Regions from separate parts of the Xenorhabdus entomophaga genome, predicted to be linked through region 2. Evidence: predicted binding sites of a transcription regulator. Region 2 holds the regulator's gene; the other holds the start of a gene.

Region 1 (11,942 bases), on a different contig from region 2:
AAGCCCCTGCAAGCCGGCCAGCAAGTCATGATAGTGACTAATGAAACGCTTGCTCCCCTGTATCTTGAACAGGTGAAATCCACATTGCAGAGAATGGATCTTCGGGTAAATGAAGTTATCTTGCCTGACGGTGAGCAGTACAAATCACTTTTTGTGCTTAATGACATCTTTTCCGCCCTGCTGGAAAATAATCATGGTCGTGACACAACGCTTATCGCTCTCGGTGGTGGTGTAATCGGTGATATGACGGGATTTGCCGCAGCCAGCTATCAACGCGGCGCTCGTTTTATCCAAATACCCACCACGCTACTTTCTCAGGTTGACTCCTCTGTCGGTGGAAAAACAGGAGTCAACCACCCCCTCGGCAAAAACATGATAGGGACTTTTTACCAGCCTGTATCTGTTGTTATCGATCTCAATTGTTTGAAAACACTGCCCGCCCAAGAGTTGTATTCAGGTCTGGGTGAAGTCATTAAATACGGCGTCGTTCTGGATGGCGAATTCTTTCGTTGGCTTGAAGATAATATTGAGAAATTATTGGCTCTCGATAATCAATCAATGGCTTATTGCATTCGTCGCTGCTGTGAACTCAAAGCGTTAGTCGTAGCGGCAGATGAACAAGAGCGCAATGGAATGCGGGCGCTGTTAAACCTCGGCCATACCTTTGGACATGCGATTGAAGCTGAAATGGGTTATGGCGTCTGGCTACATGGTCAGGCGGTTGCTGCCGGCATGGTGATGGCAGCACGGGCATCTGAACTTGTCGGCACATTCTCAAAACAAGAGACCCAGCGCATTATCCGTTTGCTTGAACGGGCAAAATTACCGATCAGCGGCCCTGCCGAAATGTCTCCTGATGCCTACCTTCCTCACATGATGCGTGATAAAAAAGTCTCCGCTGGAAAACTACATCTCGTACTACCCACTGCTATTGGGGAGACGAAACTTCGCTCTGATATTGGGCAGGAAGTGATACTGAATGCCATTCGCCTATGTCAGCCATCCACCAGCTAATTCCACGATTTTATCCATAAATTTCAATTTGCAGCTCAGCAGTGAGTGAAAGTCACTGTCAAAGCAGCAAATTGGAAGATGAAGGGAATATCGGGATGGGGCAAAATTCTCTCTGAGAATAAAAGCTGAATGATGAATCATCCTCTAGCTGTTATGCTATAAGATAGTTACATTATCAGACAGAACTTTATCGGTTTTAGTTAGGTCAGACTGCCAAACCTCTTAAATAACAATTGGCAGTATTATCTCTGTCGGGAGGGCATATGGACGAATTAAAATCAGAAAACAAACAACAAACAGAAAACGAATTTAAGCCTGATACGTCTGATCGCAGCCCTCAGCGATCCAGAAAACAATCTAATCAACCCAAACTGGCTGTATCCCGTCAGCAAATGATGATTGGTGTTGGTATTCTGGTACTTTTGCTTCTTATTATTGCTATCAGTTCTGCATTAAAATCACCCACTGAACATGAAAAGCAGCAATCTTCAGATGCAACTGAAAAGAGTATCAATCTTTCTGGGTCTTCTTCACTTTCCCCTGACACTCAAGGTAGTGAACAGCCTGAAGATAAAGTCCCCTCAGCCAATGAATCCTCAATCAATGGCCCTCGTGAAATCAGCCCACCGCCAGTGAGTAGTACTCCAAGTAAAGATCTTGCTCCAGCAACCGGAACGGGTGGCTACAACCAGCGTATAGAATTGCCCGGTGACATCACTGATGCTTTGAATCAGCAGCAAAGCAACATTAATAACTCAGTACAAAAAAACCTGACGCCACCACAGGTCAAACCAACCGCTACTCCGCCTGTTGAACAGAAAAAAATGGAGAAAATGACTCCTCCTAAAATAGAAAATAAGGGAAGAGAGGAAAGCCAGTCTAAGGCAGCGACTAAACCTATTACGGGCAATAATCAGGCTACCCACAATAATCACGTCAATACAAAAAGTGCAGGTGGTGACTTACTAAAAGCCCCGGCAAACCGATTCACTCTCCAACTGAGCAGCGCGAGCCGCTCCGATACCTTGATTGCTTTCGCGAAAAAACATAACCTTAATAATTACAAGGTTTATGAAACCAAACGTGACGGTAAGGCATGGTTTATCTTGATTCATGGTAACTACGGTTCGGTTTCTGATGCTAAAATCGCCATTTCCTCACTCCCTGCGGAAGTTCAGGCTAAAAAACCGTGGGTCAGAAAACTACAACAGGTTCAGCAAGATCTGAAAAGATAAAACTATTTTGATTAGGCGCTGATATGCTGTCCTAAACAGAGTACAATCGGCGGCTCTGAAATTATTGAATAACTAATTTGACGGCATGAAAAAAAAACGCGCTTTCTTAAAATGGGCCGGTGGAAAATACCCCTTGGTGGATGATATTAAACGTCATCTGCCAGAGGGCGATTGCTTGATTGAGCCATTTGTTGGCGCAGGCTCGGTATTCCTGAATACCGATTATGATTCTTACAGTTTGTCAGATATCAATAGTGATCTGATCAATCTGTACGACACCGTAAAATCTCGTGCGGATGAGTTTATTAATCATGCCCGTCCATTATTTTCATCGGAATTCAACACCTCCGAAAACTTCTATCGCCTGAGAGAAGAGTTCAACAAAAGCAAAGATCCCTTTCGCCGCAGTATGTTGTTTCTTTACCTCAACCGACACTGCTATAACGGCCTTTGCCGGTATAACTCACGGGGTGAGTTTAACGTTCCTTTCGGGCGCTATAAAAAACCATATTTTCCTGAAAATGAGCTTTACTGGTTTGCCGAAAAGTCCCAGAAGGCGACTTTTATCTGCCAACATTACGAAGTCGCACTAAACAACGCGCCAAAAGGTTCGGTGATTTATTGTGATCCCCCGTATGCGCCACTTTCGGCTACGGCTAATTTTACAGCCTACCATACAAATAGCTTTAACCTTCTTGATCAGGAAAATCTGGCACGCATCGCCTATTATCTCTCGTCTCAACAAGGCATTCCGGTACTCATTTCCAATCACGACACGCCAATGACTCGAGATTGGTATCATCAGGCTTCCCTTTACATTGTTAAAGCCCGCCGGACAATCAGTAGAAATATTCTTGCCAGAAGTAAAGTTGATGAGCTTTTGGCATTATACTGCCAGAAATAAGTGAGGTTTCCTGTCCCTAAAATAACAGGGATAAAACAATGAATTGGAGAAGATAATAATGAAGAAAGACTTTCTGATCGCCCCATCCATTCTATCCGCAGATTTTGCCCGATTAGGTGAAGATACCGCTAAGGTTTTGGAAGCAGGCGCTGATGTTGTGCACTTTGATGTCATGGATAACCATTACGTGCCAAATTTGACTATTGGCCCAATGGTCTGTCAGGCGCTACGCGATTATGGTATCACCGCACCAATTGATGTTCACCTGATGGTAAAGCCGGTTGATCGCATTATCCCTGATTTTGCCAAGGCGGGTGCTACTTATATCACCTTCCATCCTGAAGCGAGCGAACATATCGATCGCACCCTACAACTCATCAAGGAGCATGGCTGTAAAGCTGGCTTGGTTTTCAATCCTGCTACGCCTCTCAGATACCTTGATTATGTGTTGGATAAACTGGATGTGATTCTCCTGATGTCTGTTAACCCAGGTTTCGGCGGTCAGTCTTTCATCCCTGAGACACTGAACAAACTACGTCAAGTACGCAAAATCATTGATGATAGCGGGTACGATATCCGTCTTGAAGTTGATGGTGGCATTAAGCCTAATAATATTGCCACGGCTGCGCAGGCTGGTGCTGATATGTTCGTTGCTGGCTCTGCTATTTTCAGCCAGCCGGATTATAAAACCGTTATTGATGAGATGCGTTGCGAATTATCAAAGGTAGCGTCATGACAAATAACGTTGTAGAAGGAATTCGTGCCATTGCATTTGATCTGGATGGCACACTGGTGGACAGTGCCAGCGGTCTGGCAGATGCGTTGGATCAAGCCCTGATTGCCAAGGGCTTGCCCGCTGCGGGCAAAGAGCGAGTTGCTATTTGGATAGGCAACGGGGCGGATGTCATGGTTGAACGCGCATTAAAATGGGCGGGTGTTGAACCTTCCCCTGAATTGCACCAAGAAACCCGCAAGCTATTTGATGCGTTTTATAAAACCAGCGTCACCACAGGCAGCCAACTGTTTCCTCATGTAAAAGAGACATTGGCAGAACTGGCAAAACACAATTTGCCGATGGCGATTGTCACTAATAAGCCCACTCCTTTTATTGCCCCATTGCTGGAATCATTGGGTATCAGTGAATACTTTTCATTGGTGTTAGGCGGTGATGATGTTAAAGAGAAGAAACCACATCCTGCACCGCTGTATCTAACAATGGGTATGTTTGGCCTACATAAAGAAGAATTGCTTTTTGTGGGTGATTCCCGTAATGATATTTTGGCAGCACAAGCAGCAGGCTGTCCTTGCGTTGGGTTGACCTATGGATATAACTACGGAGAATCTATAGCATTAAGCCAGCCAAATCATGTATTGGACCATTTTCCGGATCTACTTCCAACGATTGGACTATCCACTTTGAAACTATTATCCACTCAGAAAAGACAGGAAGCTTAATAAAATGAATGAACCCACTGTAATGAAATCGAACTCCCAAAAACCTATTGTATTCAGCGGTGCACAACCTTCCGGTGAATTGACCATCGGTAACTATATGGGGGCATTGCGTCAGTGGGTAAAAATGCAGGATGAATATGATTGCATCTACTGCATCGTTAACCAGCATGCCATTACCGTGCGCCAAGATCCCGATGAACTGAAAAAACGCACCTTGGATACGCTGGCGCTTTACCTTGCTTGTGGTATCGATCCAAAGAAAAGCACCATTTTTGTTCAGTCACATGTTCCACAACACACTCAATTGAGCTGGGTACTGAACTGCTACGCCTATTTCGGTGAACTCAGCCGTATGACTCAGTTTAAGGATAAATCTGCCCGCCATTCAGAAAACATTAATGCGGGCCTGTTTGATTATCCTGTTCTGATGGCTGCTGATATTTTGCTTTATCAGGCCAATCAGATCCCTGTGGGCATTGACCAGAAACAGCATCTTGAGTTGACCCGTGATTTGGCACTGCGTTTTAACGCTTTATATGGTGATATCTTCACTGTCCCAGAGCCATTCATTCCAAAAGAGGGCGCTCGCGTGATGGCATTGCAAGATCCGGGCAAGAAAATGTCGAAATCGGATGATAACAACGGTAACTTCATTGCACTGCTTGAAGATCCAAAATCTGTCGCCAAGAAAATCAAACGTGCCGTTACAGATTCTGAAGAGCCACCCTGTGTACGTTATGATCTGGAAAATAAACCTGGTGTTTCTAACTTGCTGGATATCCTTGCTGGCGTAACAGGCAAAACTATCCCTGAATTGGAAGCTGAGTTTGAAGGCAAAATGTATGGCCATTTAAAAGGAGCGGTTGCTGATGCCGTATGTGAAATGCTAACTGGCTTACAAGAGCGTTTCCATCATTTCCGTAATGATGAAGCATTGCTTAACCAAATCATGGCAGAAGGGGCAGCTAAGGCTCAGGCTCGTGCTCAGGCAACTCTGGATAAAGTTTATGAAGCAGTAGGGCTTATTGCTCATCCGTAATCATGTTATTCATCGCCAAAGGTGATCGATAGATCGCTTTTGGCTTTTTGCTAGAACTGATTCTCATAGGGCCATTAATTGAAAAAATTCATTTCCCAAATAAGCGACGATTAAAATCTTCAATTTTTCCATACAATATCCGTTGCTGCATCTTCAGGCTCCAACTTGCGGATAACCCCGCAGCTCTCATTAGACGTTGATACTCTTCTTCATCAAATGGACTATGGAAAGCAATGGAGATGGCTTCTTTAACAGAAATATCACTATTGTGGCTCAGCAATCTTATCGGTTCACTCGCACTGACAAAACCAGAAGAAATAACACGATATAGCCAACCACAATACCCACTGTCTTGCATAATGGCAGAAAAGTTATTAATTCCAGTAAGATGATTGAGTTTATAACAAGGAGCGCGGGGCTGTGTGACCTGAATCAAGGCTTCTCCCCACTGGAATATATCCCCGATATAAACATTCTCTTCCGTCATGCCTTCCGTAGATAAGTTTTCACCAGACAATGGTGGTGAGAATAATTCCGTTAATTCAGGAAATTGCCTTTTCCAAAAGAGATAATGTTCCAGAGGATAATGACAAAGCGCGCGATCAGGCCCGCCATGAAAACGGGTTTCTGCCTGTTCATCACCTTCCAGACCTAGAGAAGTAAGCTGTAAACGGCCATTTACCAGTAGCTTGTTAATTGCACTGGAACCCCATTTTTCGGAGGATGTTATTTTGCCTCTATATACCTGTAGGTGATACATTTCTATCCCTCCCCAATAGACGAGTATAAATATTACCCTGAGCGAATGAACGCGGCAAGCCTCACTTCAATTCACGATGGAGGGAGTTTTCCCCCCAGAGCGTTAATTCCGACCTTCGTAACCGTCTGTATAAGTGGCAGATATGGCTTCGGACATGGCCTTGAGCCATTTTGGTGAAGCGGTCTCGTTGTAAGCCTTGCCTGCAAACCATGATTTTCTATGAATAGAATTCAGAAACTCATCACTGTTGAAGTAACTTACACGTTTCTGCGCATCTTCCAGTGTCATTCCTGCTTCCCTGTCCTTTTTACCTAGTTGCCAGAACTGTTCAAAATAAGGTACAGAAAGCTGGATGCTATCGTATATTTTAGTACGGAAATTAGGATCAAAATCGTCGTTAGAAGCATAAACGAAATGCTTGGCATTGCGTTCAGCACTACTCTTTGGCTGTGAGCATCCGGCCATGAGAGAGGATATTATAAGGGTTGTTGCTATCATGACAGCGTTCTTTTTCATTATTGCATTGTGCCTTTAATCGTGAAGCAGAAAGGATACCAAATAATAAAGAAAAATTATGAATAATAAAAATGCTGATCACTGTAGTGACCAGCATTATCAAGAGAGGGATCTTTTAGCACTTATTTAATTTTTTCTTCGTAACGCCTTGCAGCCTCATCCCAGTTAACGACATGCCAGAACGCTTTAATGTAATCAGGACGACGGTTCTGATACTTCAGATAATAAGCGTGCTCCCACACATCCAAACCCGCAATCGGGTAACCAGAAGCACCTGCGATCTCTTCACCCATCAGCGGGCTATCCTGATTGGCCGTTGAAACAACAGCCAGTTTGCCGTCTTCTTTCAACACCAACCATGCCCAGCCAGAACCAAAACGCGTGGCTGCCGCTTGTTCAAATTTTTCTTTGAAGCTGTCGATACTTCCAAAGTCGCGCTCAATAGCCGCTTTCAAAACACCAGACAATTCAGTACCCAGTTTTAAGCCTTTCCAGAACAAGCTGTGGTTTGAGTGCCCACCTGCATTATTGCGAACAAAAGTACGCTTATCAGCAGGCACTTTATCAAGATGCTGGACTAGGTCGTCAATATCCAGCCCGCTTAATTCAGGGAAAGCCTCCAGAGCTGTATTCGTGTTAGTGACATAAGTCTGATGGTGCTTGGTATGATGAATTTCCATCGTTTGTTTATCGAAATGAGGCTCGAGCGCATCATAAGAGTAAGGCAGAGAAGGCAGTGAATAGCTCATGTCATATCTCCAGTTATTTAAAATATATAAAACTCACACTTTGTAGACAGGATGATTATTATAGTGAATTGAACAATAATGAAAATGATTATCAATTCCATGTATTCACTATGGTTTCCTTCTATAGGCTCGCGTTTCATACCAGAATTAAACTGAAAATCTAAACACAATCGACTTAATGAAATTTTTAACTACAGATATCACTGACAGCCTTACTTAATTTCACCCAATGACACTGCACTAAATGATCATTCCATGAAATTCATTCTCTTTATTGCGTGATCTTCCGCGCAAAAAAGAAACAAAAATTCTCCTTGCACTTTAGTTAACGTTGTTTTGACATAGTATTAACAATTGCAAGGAGATAAAAATATGACTCAAATAATCAAGCATCTTATTCCTGCTGATATTGCAGATACGGCCCTGATAAGCAAACAACAATATCGACAAGACTACCAATGGTCGCTACAAGACCCTGAAGGGTTTTGGGGTGAAAAAGGTAAAATAGTGGATTGGATAAGGCCCTACACTAAGGTCAAAAACACGTCTTTCGACCCAGGGCATATCAATATCCGCTGGTTTGAAGATGGAACACTGAATTTAAGTGCCAACTGTCTTGATCGCCATCTGGAAGAGCGTGGCGATCAAACCGCTATTATATGGGAAGGAGATAATCCAGCAGAATCCCGACACGTTACGTACCGCGAATTACATCATGATGTCTGCCAGTTCTCCAATGTGTTGAAAAAACTGGGCGTCAAAAAAGGCGATGTTGTTGCCATCTATATGCCTATGGTGCCAGAAGCCGCTGTTGCAATGCTGGCTTGTGCCCGTATAGGGGCAATCCACTCTGTGATTTTTGGTGGCTTTTCTCCGGATGCAATTTCAGGCAGAGTTATCGATTCTAATGCCAAGCTTGTTATTACCGCAGATGAAGGTTTGAGGGCTGGCCGTACTATTCCGTTGAAGAAAAATGTCGATGAGGCTCTGAGCAATCCTGCTGTGACGAGTGTCACTAATGTGGTCGTCTTCAGACGCACAGGAAATACCAGCAACTGGCATGACGGCCGTGATTTATGGTGGCATGAGCTTATCGAAAATATCAGTTCAGATTGTCCTGCTGAAGAGATGAATGCTGAAGATCCGTTATTCATCCTTTATACCTCTGGTTCAACAGGTAAGCCCAAAGGTGTTCTACACACAACCGGCGGTTATCTGGTCTATGCTTCTCTGACTTTCAAATACACGTTTGATTATCGTCCCGGAGAAATTTATTGGTGCACAGCCGATGTAGGATGGGTAACAGGGCATAGCTATCTGCTCTATGGCCCATTGTCCTGCGGTGCCACTACCTTGATGTTTGAAGGGGTTCCCAACTATCCCGATGTTAATCGACTCTGCCAGATCGTTGATAAGCATCAGGTTAATATTATTTATACTGCTCCAACCGCTATCCGGGCGTTGATGGCCGAAGGTGATAAAGCCATAGAAGGTACCAAACGTACATCATTACGTATCATGGGTTCTGTTGGTGAACCAATTAACCCGGAAGCATGGGAATGGTATTACCAAAAGATAGGCAATAGTAAGTGCCCTATCGTGGACACATGGTGGCAAACTGAAACCGGTGGATTCATGATTACGCCATTACCCGGCGCGACCGATCTCAAAGCAGGCTCTGCTACCCTGCCTTTTTTCGGCATCAGCCCGGCATTGGTCGATAATTCAGGGGAAATCTTAGAAGGAGAAAATGAAGGCAATCTCGTTATCACGGACTCCTGGCCTGCACAAGCACGTACTTTATTCGGCGATCATGAACGTTTCGAACAAACCTATTTTTCCACCTTTAAGGGAATGTATTTTAGTGGCGATGGTGCCCGACGTGATGAAGATGGCTATTACTGGATCACAGGCCGTGTCGATGATGTTCTGAATATTTCAGGTCATCGTTTGGGAACCGCAGAAATTGAATCAGCGTTGGTTGCATATCCCAAAATCGCTGAAGCGGCCGTTGTTGGTATTCCTCACCATATCAAAGGACAAGCTATTTACGCTTATGTCACGCTAATTCATGGTGAAGAACCTTCTCCAGAACTGTATACCGAAGTCAGAAATTGGGTTCGTAAAGAAATAGGCCCGATTGCAACACCCGATATTCTTCATTGGACGGATTCTCTCCCCAAAACGCGTTCCGGGAAGATCATGCGGCGTATTTTACGCAAAATTGCTTCTGGTGATACCAGTAACTTAGGAGATACCTCCACACTGGCTGATCCGGGCGTTGTTGAAAAACTACTGGAAGAAAAACAATCCATAAAGATGTCGTAAAACATATATGCCGCCGCAAGGCGGCTTGAATGACGTATCGCCAAAAGTACATAACTGCGCAGGGACGTGGCTAATAGTCATGAATTCTCTCGGAAACGGCTACCCTGCCTTTGGTATTCCATAATGTAACTTAAGGTGTGTCGTTTAAAATCAACAAGGAGATACTCTGATGAATAATGATATTTATCAAGAGATTGAAAATAATCCCCGCTTTAAGGAGTTGATTAAAAAGCGAGGACGTTTTGCCTGGTTGTTATCCATCATTATGTTAGTGCTTTATGTTGGTTTTATTTTCCTTATTGCCTTTGCACCTGAATGGCTTGGAACACCTCTCAATGAAAGCACGAGTATAACTCGCGGTATCCCCGTAGGTATTGGGATTATCTTTGCTTCTTTCATATTAACGGGGATTTATGTTGTGCGAGCGAATGGTGAATTCGATCGCCTGACATCCACTATTCTCAATGAGGTGAGAAAATGAAAAAAATTGTATTGTTAGCAATACCGCTATTTTCTTCCCTCTTTTCTATCTTAGCGCAAGCAGATGCCATTTCAGATAATGTAGAAAAACAACCCCTGAATATTCAAGCTATTGTCATGTTTATGTTATTCGTCGGGTTAACGCTTTTCATTACTTATTGGGCCTCAAAACGGACTATTTCACGCTCAGATTATTATACCGCCGGTGGGCGTATTACCGGTTTCCAAAATGGAATGGCGATAGCGGGTGACTATATGTCAGCAGCCTCTTTTCTGGGCATTTCTGCGCTAGTTTATACCTCCGGTTATGACGGGTTGATCTACTCCATAGGCTTCCTTGTTGGCTGGCCAATTATTCTCTTCCTCATTGCCGAACGATTAAGAAATTTAGGGCGTTACACCTTTGCAGATGTTGCTTCTTATCGATTAAAGCAACGTCCTATCCGCACGTTGTCCGCCATAGGTTCACTGGTTGTTGTCGCGTTATATCTGATAGCCCAGATGGTGGGGGCAGGAAAACTTATCGAATTGCTATTCGGATTGAACTACTACGTTGCGGTTGTTTTGGTCGGCATTCTAATGGTGCTTTATGTACTGTTTGGTGGGATGCTGGCAACAACATGGGTTCAGATTATCAAAGCAATCCTGCTGCTGGCAGGAGCAACATTTATGGCTCTGATGGTCATGAAAACAGTAAATTTCAATTTCAATGATCTGTTTAAAGAAGCCATTGCTGTACATTCTCTTGGTCCTGCAATCATGAGTCCCGGAGGATTGGTGTCTGATCCTATATCCACTCTCTCTTTAGGACTGGCATTAATGTTCGGTACCGCCGGGTTACCGCATATCATCATGCGATTTTTTACGGTTAATGATGCCAAAGAGGCCCGTAAAAGCGTTTTCTATGCCACTGGTTTTATTGGTTATTTTTATATACTAACGTTTATTATCGGGTTTGGTGCAATCTTATTGGTCAGTGCTAACCCTTCATTCAAAGATGAAACCGGTGCATTAATTGGTGGCACGAATATGGCTGCTGTCCATCTGGCAAGTGCCGTTGGCGGTGATTTCTTCCTTGGCTTTATCTCTGCTGTTGCTTTTGCCACTATTTTAGCTGTCGTTGCCGGATTAACGCTAGCCGGGGCCTCAGCGGTTTCCCATGATCTCTATGCCAATGTTATTAAACAGGGTCAGGCTAATGAACGTGATGAGCTGAGAGTGTCAAAAATTACTGTCGTTATTTTGGGTATCGTTGCTATCGGGTTGGGAGTTTTATTTGAAAAGCAAAATATAGCCTTTATGGTTGGCTTAGCTTTCTCCATTGCAGCAAGCTGCAATTTCCCCATTATTTTACTGTCGATGTACTGGAGCAAGCTGACAACACGAGGCGCTTTAGTTGGCGGTTGGCTGGGATTAATAACAGCCGTTGTATTAATGATCCTTGGCCCAACAATCTGGGTCA
Region 2 (11,942 bases):
CAGATTCACAACTGCGCGAAGCGGCTGATGCGATTGGGCTACACAGTAAATTTGATCACCTGACACCGGATAACGCCGGTACATTACCCTTACCTGCATTAATTGAATTGGATCAGCGTTGGTGGGTATTGTCAGAAATCCAACCTGATACGATCACTGTGCTCGATCCGACCAGCGGAAAATGCGAAGTGCGTACGTGGGATCAGCCTGCGCACGGTGAGAAAGCGAAACCCGATAGGTGCAGCGCTGGCCAATATAAAGTGCTGCTGGTAGCAGACAAGACACTGACTAAACAACAGATTAAATTCGGACTGAGCTGGTTTTATCCTTCCATTTTCAGGCAAAAAAATCAGTTACGGGATATTTTCCTGTTTGCCATTGTGTTGCAGCTTTTTGCGCTGGCTGCGCCTTTGTTGTTTGAAAATGTCATCGACAAGGTGCTGGTTGGGCGAAGTATTGCCAGCCTGCATGTCCTCGGCATGGCGATGCTCGCACTGGCATTGGCTGAGCCGCTGTATGGCTTCCTGCGTAATACCGTGTTTGGGCATATGGCCAGCCAGATCAACTCCGAACTTTCCGGCAGGCTTTATCGCCATCTCGTGGGATTGCCCCTGCCTTATTTCAAGCAACGCCAAACAGGGCAAATTATCGCCAGAGTGCGGGAAATGGCGCATATCCGGCAGTTTCTGACCGGCTCAACCCTTATGTTGCTGCTCGACCTGATTTTCATCATTCTGTTTCTGGGTGTCATGTTCCACTATTCTACCCTGCTGACATGGATCGTTATCAGTTCGCTGGTACTCTACTTCTTGCTCTGGGTTGCCGTCGGGCCAATCATTCGACGCAAGGTAGAAAAAGAGTATGAAGCCGATGCCGATGCCACAAGTTTCCTGACAGAAGCTGTCACGGGTATCGAAACCATCAAAACTACCGCAACCGAAAAACGTTTTTTGCACCAGTGGCAAAAGGCATTGAGCCAGCAGTTGATCCAACGCTTTACGGCTCAGAAAAGCGGGCTGGCAGCAGGACAAGGGATCGCCCTGATCCAGAAAGTTATTGCCGCCTTACTGTTGTGGTGGGGAGTCCGGGCCGTGCTTGATGGCAATTTATCTCCCGGTGAATTAATTGCTTTTAATATGCTGGCAGGTCACGTTACCCAGCCGATCTTACGATTGGCGCAAGTCTGGCAGGATTTTCAGCATACCCTGATCGCCCTGCGTCGGGTTGGCGATATTCTGGATGAACCCATGGAAAACAGTAAACAGGGGCTGGCATCGGCACCTGAGCTGGCAGGCCAGATTGAATTCAGGAATATACGCTTCCGCTATCATGCAGATACGCCGGAAGTGCTGGCAAATCTGTCGCTGGCAATTAAGGCAGGAGAGTTTATCGGCATTACAGGGCCGTCAGGCTCCGGTAAAAGCACGCTGACCCGACTGTTGCAGCGCCTGTATGTACCACAACACGGGCAGGTTTTGGTGGATGGCATGGATTTAGCTATTGCCGACCCTGTATCACTACGCCGTAATATGAGTGTTGTTTTGCAGGAGAGCATTCTTTTTTCCGGCAGCATTGCGGATAACATTCGCTTGTGCAAACCCAATGCCAGTGATGAAGAAGTTTATCAGGCCGCAAACTTAGCGGGTGCCACTGATTTCATTAATGCGTTCCCACAAAAATTCGCTCATCCTGTCGGTGAAAAAGGGAGTAATCTTTCTGGCGGACAACGGCAGCGTATCGCGTTGGCGAGGGCGTTGCTGAATGATCCCAGGATCTTGATCCTTGATGAAGCCACTTCCGCACTAGATTATGAATCTGAAGCGGCCATTATGAGCAATATGGACGAGATATGCCGCAACCGAACGGTGATTAGTATCGCCCATCGGCTGAATACTATTCGCCATGCCAGTAAAATTTTCGTTTTAGATCAAGGGAAAATCGTTGAGTCAGGTTCACATGATGCTCTCGTGCAGCAAGACAGCTTATATGCCCAACTCTGGCATCAACAAACCAAGTGATTACGGTGATTTTTTTATGGCGCTTTTTACGACGACAAAAAAAGAAAATTCATTGAAGACATGAAGCTTATTTCGCCTTAGAATTAATTTCATAACGAAATTAACATAGCATCACAAAATGTTCTTAAGGAAGAGAATATAACTATGAAACAAGTCACTATTACAGCTTTGGTTTTTTCTCACACATCAGTCACATCGGTTGCCATGCCGATTGAAATTCTCACCATTGCCGCCAACGCCATTGGCGGCCCGATTCCTCATGTCAATATTATTTCTCCAACCCATCAAGGCATGATTGGTCAGGGAATGACCCATCAAAGCGTCAATAATACAAATGGCCTGTTTGGGGATCCTGCGCCTGCTGCCCACGATACCTTCCACAATACTCTTCAAGACGACCAGGAACCCGATATTATTCTGGTTGGTTCATTGGGCTTTCCTGAATGGGAACCACGGCACTGTTCGAGGGAACTCATTGAGTGGATTAAGACGATGGATGAAAAACACATTCCTATTGTTTCAATCTGCTCTGGCACCTTTATACTTGCCAAAGCAGGATTATTAAACACAGGCGCAACAATCCATCCTCACTTTTCCACTGAATTCAAAAAAATATTTCCCCATATCCCCCTTTATACCGACGAAAAGATCATCAGTGACAATCACCGTTTTTGCATTTCCAGCGCCTATGGGTGCGGAAGCGCCATGCTGAATATTGTTGAGTTGATCTACGGGCAATATGCCAGAGAACAATGCGCGAAATTCCTGCTGGGCGAAAATGACAATAAAAATTCGTCTGATTCCGCCTGTTTTGTCGCTTATCGCCAACATGCCGATTCGCTGATCCACAAACTACAAGATTGGATGCATGCTTTCCCCTCTGAAATTTTATCCGTCGCCGATTTAGCCAATAAAATTCATCTTTGTGAACGCCAGATGAAACGTCGTTTTAAAATCGCCACAGGGAAAACACCGATTCAATATATTCAACAGATCCGTCTGTCACAGGCCAAACATTGTCTGGAAAAATCACAGAAAACCATCGAAGAAATCAGCCATGAAGTGGGTTATGAGGATACCCGTTATTTCAGAGAGTTATTTAAACGTTGCAATGGATTAACGCCAAAAGAGTACCGCCAAAAATATCATCACTGATGAACGTTTTTTTGCACTCTGCAAATAATCAGAGAGTCACACCGCTCCGGGATGAGTCAATAGCACTGGCGCTTAATGGTGTCTGGTGGGAATAAATGTTGATTCGGAAGGTTGATAAATAGGCTAAAGCGACAAGACAGCACCGTTAAATTGCAGGCCAATGTGGATGACTTCAGGTGACTGGATGGCATTCTTCGCCAGACACAGTTGCACTTAAGTTATAGATAGACTAATCTGTCTAAAAAGTCTTACCACTAACCGAAGTGATCATCAGTAAGGACGATAAATGGCAAGAATTCTCCTACCCTTTCTTGGCTTTTGTTTTTCTATGTTCATTTTTAATACAAATTCCCAGTCATCCCAAGAACAGATGCGTGTATCAACTACAACCATGCAGTCGGTTCCCTTTATGCCTTCTATCGAAATTTTGGGATCTGTCGTTGCAAAAAATGAGGTTGTGATAAGCCCGGCACTGACTCAACTTGTCATTACTGATGTTTTAGTCGGAGAAGGTGACTATGTAAAACAAGGGGAAGTTTTGGCGACACTGGAAACACCCACTCAAGATGAAAAAGTCAAAAGAGCCAAAGCCGAGATGGAAAAAGCGCTGGCGTTGATAAAAAAGAATGAAGCAATGAATAGTCATGCTCAGTCTGAGCTTAAGCGGGCAAAACCACTGATCAGTACTGGCGTGATTTCTGCCAGTGAATTTGACAAATTTAAAATGGAAGCAAATTCATCATTATCTGCCTTGAATGCAGCAAAAGCAGAATATCGGCAGTTACAGGCACAACTGCAAGAAGAAAAGACTCAACGGGCCAAAACCACAATACTCGCTCCCAAAGAAGGTGTTATCAGTGAACGTGTTGCCATGAGCGGGATGATTACTAATGATAATTATCTGTTTAAGTTGATTGAGAATAATCAGTATGAATTCTCGGCTGATGCCTATGTTTCTGACTTAAAACAGGTACAGGCAGGCTCATCTGCGGTTATTTCCCTGACTGAAGGAGATAAAATAGCCGGAAAGGTAAGATATATATCCCCGAAAGTTGATCCGATTACCCAAATAGGAAAAATAAGAATTACTCTGGAAAATGTCCCCAAAGATATCAAGCTGGGTGATTTTGGTTATGCCCTTTTTCAATTCAAACCCGAAAAGGTCAATGCCATCCCTTATAGTGCTGCCAAAATAACTGACAAAAATAAAGTAAGTGTCTTTGTTGTCGGGAAAAACAATATTGTCGAGAAAAAACAGATTGTCACCGGGCGTATTTTTGATAAATGGATTGAGATAAAGTCAGGATTATCATCAAAAGATAAAATCATTGTTTCTGCATCGCCATTCCTGCAAGAAATGGATATTGTTTCTATGACATCACAGGAAAAATAAGATGAAATTCCAATTATCAGAATGGGCAATCAGAAAGCCAATTCCCACAATTGTTATTTCTCTCGCGCTCACTGTCGCAGGGTTATTTTCCTTCTTTAAATTACCCATCAATGCCAATCCAGTGATTGACTTTCCTGTGGTGACGGTGACTGTCACACAAGAGGGTTCTTCCCCTTCTGAATTGGAAAATGCAGTAACACGCCCCATAGAACGAGCTGTTTCCGGGTTACCCGGTATTCGGCATATTAACTCAACTATTACCGATGGCGTATCGATCACGATTGTCGAATTTAATTTAAAAGTCGATCCTAACGTTGCTATCAGTGATATTCGCGAGCAAATTACCCAAATTCGGGCAGAATTACCCCAGACAATAGATGAGCCACTGATAAACCGCATTGATGTCGAAGGCGGGGCGATTCTGAATTATACCGTTCAGTCAAAAGATAAGGATTTGACCGAATTATCGTGGTTTGTGGATGACACGTTAAGTAAAAAATTACTGATGGTGCCGGGTGTCCAGAAAATAACACGATTGGGTGGTACAAGCCGGGAAATTCTGATTGAACCCGATCCGGTAAAATTGGCGGCGTTAAAGATCAGCATAGCGGATATTAACCAATTATTACTCCAGAATAATGTCAATATCCCCGGTGGGAAAATGACAATTGCCGGTCAAAACCACACTATACGTATATTAGGTGCAAAAAATGAAATTGAGTATCTTCGCCAATTAAAACTTCCTTTAGAAAAAAATAATTGGGTCACTTTAGGCGATATTTCCACTATCAATGATTCACATAAAGAGACTATTACTATTGCCCGTTTAAATGGTGAACCCGTTGTTGGTTTCGCTGTATTTCGTGCCAAAGGTTCCAGTGATACTGTGGTAGAAAAAGGGGTAACACAAACACTGAATGAGATTGAAAAAGAGTACGCCAATATCAATGTTAAGCTAGTCACATCAAACGTAAAATATACTGTGTCAGGTTATAACCTGACTATGCAGACCCTTATCGAAGGGGCGATACTAACCGTCATTGTGGTATTTTTCTTCCTGAAAAGCTGGCGGGCGACTTTAATTGCGGCAGTGGCTTTGCCATTATCGATACTGCCAACGTTTATTATTCTGCTTCTATTTGATTACACGTTAAACAGTATTACATTGCTGGCATTAACATTGGTTATCGGTATTTTGGTGGACGATGCGATAGTTGAAATAGAGAATATCGAAAAATATATTGAACGAGGGGAAAGGCCGTATATTGCCGCTATCAAGGCTTCAAATGCCATTGGTTTTGCCATTATCGCCATTACTATCACGATTGTCGCCGTTTTTCTGCCCGTCAGTTTTGTTGGCGGCTTTGTTGGTAAATATTTTGTTCCGTTTGGTATTACCGTATCTGCCGCCGTATTATCTTCATTGTTGGTTGCCAGATTGGTCACGCCCCTGATGTCAGCTTATTTGTTATTACCAAAGAAACATATCAAAGCGGATAAAGAGGATACCCCCGAATGGATTAAAAAATATGTTTCCATTCTGGATAAGACATTAAAATTTCGCAAAACCGCTTTAGTGCTTGCTTTCATCTTTCTTTTGGGTTCATTGGGGCTGGTTGATCTATTGCCATCCGGTTTCTTGCCTAAATCGGATGTCAGTATCGCTAAGATAGAGGTCGAAACACCACCGGGAACACAAGCAGAACAAAGTGATGCTGTTTTGCAGAACATTATCAAAAAGTTGCAGGATCGTCCTGAAATTATCGATGTCTTTTCTGTTGCCGGTGTTGAGGATTCATCCGGTACTATCAGCCAAAATAAAAGTAATATTCTTATCAACCTCGTCCCCATCAATGAACGTAAGTTGTCACAAAAAGAGTTTGAGCAATCACTGGCACCTGTTTTGGGTGAGATTCCAGATATTCGATATAATTTTGGTAATAGTGAAGGTAATCGTGATGTTTCGATTGTTCTGGCGAGTGAAGATCCCCAGATTCTATCGCAAACTGTAGATCAGTTACGCCGCGAGATGATGCAATTGAATGGCTTGAAAAATATTCAGGCCTTACAACCGCTGCCAAGACGGGAAATTATCATCACGCCGAATATTGCCGAAGCTGCCAGAGCAGGCGTGACTACCGACGCTCTTGGTTCTGTAATCAAAACAGCAACCATTGGTGAGATTAATGCCAATGTATCCAAATTTAACTTACCAGACCGGCAAATTCCGGTTCGCGTCTTATTATCCAAAGAAAAACGGGATAATTTGACCGTCTTGAATGATCTTTATGTGAACAGTACTTCTGGTACGAATGTGCCGGTCAAATCTGTCGCGGATATCTCTTTTGCTTCTGGCCCTGACAAAATAGAGCGCATTTCCAGACAGCGTAAGGCAGTCATTGAAGCCGATCTTAATGGCATTGCCATTGGAACGGCATTAGATCAAATCAATGAGTTGCCATCATTAAAAAATCTGCCACTCGAAGTGAAAAGGATTGTGTATGGCGATGTGGAATACATGAATGAAATGTTTGACCGTTTTTCCACCACTATGCTGTTGAGTATTTTGATGGTACTGGCCATTCTGATTGTTCTGTTCAAAGACTTTTTGCAACCGCTGACGATTTTAATTGCCCTCCCCTTCGCCATTGGTGGTGCTATCATCGCCCTGCTTCTCTATAATGCCGCGATTGATATGCCAGTAATTATCGGCATATTAATGCTGATGGGAATTGTCACCAAAAACTCTATTTTGCTGGTTGAGTTTATTCTCGAAAGAGCGCGCTCTGGTATGTCACGCAATGAAGCGATTATTCAGGCGGGCAGAGAGCGTGTCAGGCCAATTGTCATGACAACAATTGCCATGATTGCAGGGATGATCCCGCTCGTCATTACCAGTGGTGCTGATGCCAGCTTCCGAGCGCCGATGGCAATTGCTGTGATTGGCGGATTAATCAGCTCAACGTTGCTAAGTTTGCTGTTCGTGCCCGTGGTTTATAGCTATATGGATGACTTTAAAAACTTTATCATTCCATATCTGAAAAAATTATCGTCAGTAACGAAAGACGATCTTGATTATCGCTAGCAGATGATTTTATATCCAGAGTTTTGAAGGAAGTTAAAGTGAAAAAACAGACAGAAAAACAGCGGGCAAAACGTAAACATATTCTTGATGCCGCCATCGCCTGTTTTATAGAAAAAGGGTTTCATGCAACATCAACGGCAGAAATCTGCAAAGCAGCAGGTATGAGTCCCGGAAATCTGTTTCACTATTACCCAACCAAAAACGCCATTATTGAAGCTATTGCAGAAGAGGACAGCCATGATTATGACGAAATTCTCTCTTCCTGTGAGAATGAAGATTCAAGTGTTGCCACGATAGAAAAAATAATGACCGCTCTGCACCATCTTTCCAATGAACCCGGCTATGCACGTCTTGGCATTGAAATTATCGCTGAAGCCAGCCGCAATCCCGCTATTCATAAGATATTTATCGAAAATGACAAGAAAGTCAGGGAGCGCCTGGCCTCATTAATTCGCAAGGGTATTGAAAGTGGGGAAATCGGCAAACAAATTAATGCAGAGCAAGCCGCGTTCTGGTTAATGACCACTGTTGATGGCGCGATAGGAAAAAAAGGAATGGAATCAGATTTTAATGGGGCTGAAAATCTTGCTTTTCTGACCTACATGATACGAAAGACGCTTACATCCTAAAGGCCTATTCCGACAATCTCCCCCATCAACCAGTAGCGACACGCGCTCAGCTAAGGTATTATTGCCCGCTATATTATTGGTACACGCCCTTTATTAATTGAATTTATGGCAAAAGAACAAACTGATCGCACCACACTGGATTTGTTCGCAGATGAACGCAGGCCAGGGCGACCTAAAACAAACCCACTGTCCAGAGATGAACAGCTTAGGATTAATAAACGCAACCAGTTGCGACGAGATAAAGTCAAAGGACTGCGTCGAGTGGAATTAAAACTCAACGAAGAGGCAGTCGATGCACTAAATCATCTGGCAAAACAGCGTAATATCAGCCGTAGTGAACTGATTGAACAGATGCTGTTAGCCCAACTGGCAGAAAAAAATCACCTTGCCGATTAACGGCTTTTATTCAACAACAATAAAGCGGCATCACCACACAAATCTGACAGATTTGTCATGAATGTTTGGTCAAAATAACGCTTTTCACTTTATTAAAACTGACATTTTTCCTGCTGATTTCAGCGTGATGTGTATAGCTTAGATACACAATAAAACAAGAGGTTAACCCATTTTATGGCAATAATAGGTATATTCTTCGGCAGCGATACAGGCAACACAGAGAACATCGCCAAAATGATCCAAGAAAAATTGGGCGGTGCTGATGTTGCTGAAGTCCACGATATTGCCAAAAGCAGCAAAGAAGACATTGAAGCCTTCGATATTCTGCTGCTTGGCATCCCAACTTGGTATTACGGCGAAGCTCAATGCGACTGGGATGATTTTTTCCCGACTTTGGAAGAGATTAACTTCGAAGGGAAACTGGTCGCTCTATTCGGTTGTGGTGATCAGGAAGATTATGCAGAGTATTTCTGTGATGCTATGGGTACCATCCGCGATATTATTGAACCTCATGGCGCTATTATTGTAGGTCACTGGCCAACCGAAGGGTATCACTTTGAAGCCTCTAAAGGTATGGCTGATGATAACCACTTCATTGGTCTGGCTATTGATGAAGACCGCCAACCAGAATTGACTGATGAGCGCGTTGAGGCCTGGGTACAAAAAATTAAGGCTGAAATGAGCCTGTCTGAAATTCTGGATGCATAAGGGCGTTAGCTTCCTTTCACACACTTGCATAATGTGTCATGATATCAGGTCTGGCATGGTTTTCATTTTGAATATCCATGCCTATAATCAACAACGTGAAACAGAATCATGATTCCCCACGATACCCCTAAGTATCATAAGTTCACTTAACTCAAGTTACAGGACTGAATCCGCATGACCGACAACAATAAAGCATTGAAAAATGCTGGACTTAAAGTAACACTTCCGCGCTTGAAAATTCTGGAAGTGCTACAGGACCCAGAATGCCATCATGTCAGTGCGGAGGATCTCTACAAAAAACTGATTGATATCGGTGAAGAGATTGGCCTCGCCACTGTCTATCGCGTGTTGAACCAGTTCGATGATGCCGGCATTGTCACACGCCACAATTTTGAAGGCGGTAAATCTGTTTTTGAACTCACTCAGCAACACCACCATGACCATCTAATTTGTCTCGACTGCGGTAAAGTCATTGAATTCAGTGACGAATCGATTGAAGAACGCCAGAAAGACATCGCTGAACGCTATGGCATTAAACTTTCAAACCATAGCCTCTACTTATATGGTCACTGCGCTGTTGGTGATTGTCGCAAAGATAGTTTGCTGCATGATGAAAAAACATAATAAGCAAGCACAATAAAGAAGTGATTAACGTCGTTCGCTTCTCGTGTCTGGCTTAATCTGAATAAACTACTGCCGATTAGCGTGAGCTAATCGGCAGATTGCTTCAGGCGTTAGATTTAAGCGTTACAATTTAACTTCGTCTATCCGGCTAAAACGTTTTCCATCGCTACTGACAGAACGGATTTTCACATTATTGCTGACGTAAGGCCGCTGTCTGTCATCGTAAATCTGCCATGTTCTTCCATCATCCAGTGAATATTGGATAACAACACCCGGCAATGCAACATTAGCTTCAAATACCCCGGCAACAATTCTTCCTCCCGGAACCGGCAGACGATAAGCAATGTTGAGTTTATCCAGTTTGGTCAGCTCATGCTGCCCCATCAGGTTGGCAAAACGTTCCCAATCACGATTGAGCACATCCGTATCAACATAATGGGTTATTCCACCTTTATATTCTCTACCCTGCTGATAATTCAATTCCCAATCCGCCTGATGCCATGCACGTTCCGCCAGCGGTAATAAGCGCGGGTAAATCATATATTCCATCTGTTCATCAGTACGCACGGTTTCACTCCATGATAGCCCTGACATACCATAGGCGCCCGGCCAACGTTTACTGCTATGGGTATTAAAACGGTTGCCATCGCGATCTACCGAAGTTTCCGCATTCTGTGGCATGTTATTTGGGGCAAAGCTGAAAATTTTCGCCTCATCATTAAACCGAGTCGCCCAATAGTAGCCCCGCTCTTTCGGATGCACTTCATACGGCATATCAATGTAGACATAATCAGGGCTGGAAACGATGACTCGATAACCTTTATTCGCCCAATCATTTACGGTGTCATAACCTCCCCAATAAAGGGTATCCCAGAAATTGACCGCAACATGTTTAGTGGCAAAGTCTTTTGCTGACTTGGCATGTTTCAGGCCATCCTGCCATGCCTGCATCGTGTCAATGCCGTGAGAGTTGACGATTTTACTTACTTCAATAGCAAAATAACTGGCAAGCTCATCAACATCGTTGATTACACCCTGCGCTATCATCTTCTGGCAAACCTGAGATTTAGCCCACGGCTTATCTTCGATTTTTTTGTTGATAATCCCCTTGCCCGGCACAATTGGCCCGTCTTGATCCTGATATCCGGCGCCCAAACGAATATTTTTCGCCTCATCCCCGCCAAAATGCCATGTATTCAACGGTTGCCCGGCTTCTTTGTGCATGGCGGCAACTTCACTAATCACTTTATCGATAAATCGTTTGGAAGAATCCATACATGGGTTCAGATAACTCCGACGATCATAGAACTGTACGGATGTTGTATTTGAGGTATCTGTCGGATCAAGTAAGCGATATTCATTGGCCTCCTGCTCTTTGCCTTGTGCCATAAGTTTTTTATAGCGTGCTTCCATTGATACAACAGCGGCACGGGCATGAGCGGGAATATCAATTTCTGGGATTACTTCTATCTGGCGGGCTTTGGCATAATTCAGAATATCAAGATAATCCTGACGGCTGAAATAGCCGCTCCCCATGTTGTTGTTATTCGGCCCTGACCCCAATTGCGGCAACAGGCACTGAGTTTCACTCAGGTCATGGCAACGCTGACTGCCAACCTCTGTCAACTCCGGTAAACCGGGAATTTCCAAACGCCAGCCTTCGTCATCACTCAAATGGAAGTGGAACTTATTCAACTTATAGCTGGACATTTGATCGAGCAGACGCAAAACCGCTTCTTTGCTATGAAAGTTACGCCCAACATCAAGGAACACACCACGATATTCAAATCTTGGTGCATCTTTTGCTGTCAATGTAGCAATCTTCGGCGTACCGTTGGCAGGAAGTAAGGAAAACAGTGATTGCAGGCCGTAAAATACACCTGATTGATCAAACGCGACAATCTGTGCTCCTTTGGTCGTAATTGCCAACGAAT

Evidence for each region. Region 2 encodes Fur, which represses iron uptake genes when iron is present. Its sites were predicted from a motif close to ATAATAATGAGAACNACTATCAA; they were not measured.
Region 1: a site for Fur is predicted at 7,745-7,767, ahead of sodA (superoxide dismutase [Mn]). Genes of this name have one in related genera too.

The regions. Positions count from the first base shown of each region.
Region 1 covers NZ_JBBMXH010000092.1:7,015-18,956, forward strand. Annotated here, with positions in the region: gene aroB (3-dehydroquinate synthase) at 1-1,014, shown strand, start outside; gene AAC854_RS16900 (SPOR domain-containing protein) at 1,278-2,249, shown strand; gene dam (adenine-specific DNA-methyltransferase) at 2,335-3,153, shown strand; gene rpe (ribulose-phosphate 3-epimerase) at 3,212-3,889, shown strand; gene AAC854_RS16915 (phosphoglycolate phosphatase) at 3,886-4,608, shown strand; gene trpS (tryptophan--tRNA ligase) at 4,613-5,647, shown strand; gene yiiM (6-hydroxyaminopurine reductase) at 5,736-6,407, opposite strand; gene AAC854_RS16930 (Exc2 family lipoprotein) at 6,510-6,923, opposite strand; gene sodA (superoxide dismutase [Mn]) at 7,046-7,672, opposite strand; gene acs (acetate--CoA ligase) at 8,045-10,000, shown strand; gene AAC854_RS16945 (DUF485 domain-containing protein) at 10,170-10,481, shown strand; gene actP (cation/acetate symporter ActP) at 10,478-11,942, shown strand, end outside.
Region 2 covers NZ_JBBMXH010000003.1:70,014-81,955, reverse strand. Annotated here, with positions in the region: gene AAC854_RS01270 (type I secretion system permease/ATPase) at 1-2,018, shown strand, start outside; gene AAC854_RS01265 (GlxA family transcriptional regulator) at 2,163-3,173, shown strand; gene AAC854_RS01260 (efflux RND transporter periplasmic adaptor subunit) at 3,460-4,566, shown strand; gene AAC854_RS01255 (efflux RND transporter permease subunit) at 4,568-7,651, shown strand; gene AAC854_RS01250 (TetR/AcrR family transcriptional regulator) at 7,690-8,280, shown strand; gene ybfE (LexA regulated protein) at 8,386-8,676, shown strand; gene fldA (flavodoxin FldA) at 8,851-9,384, shown strand; gene fur (ferric iron uptake transcriptional regulator) at 9,559-10,008, shown strand; gene AAC854_RS01230 (beta-N-acetylhexosaminidase) at 10,132-11,942, opposite strand, start outside.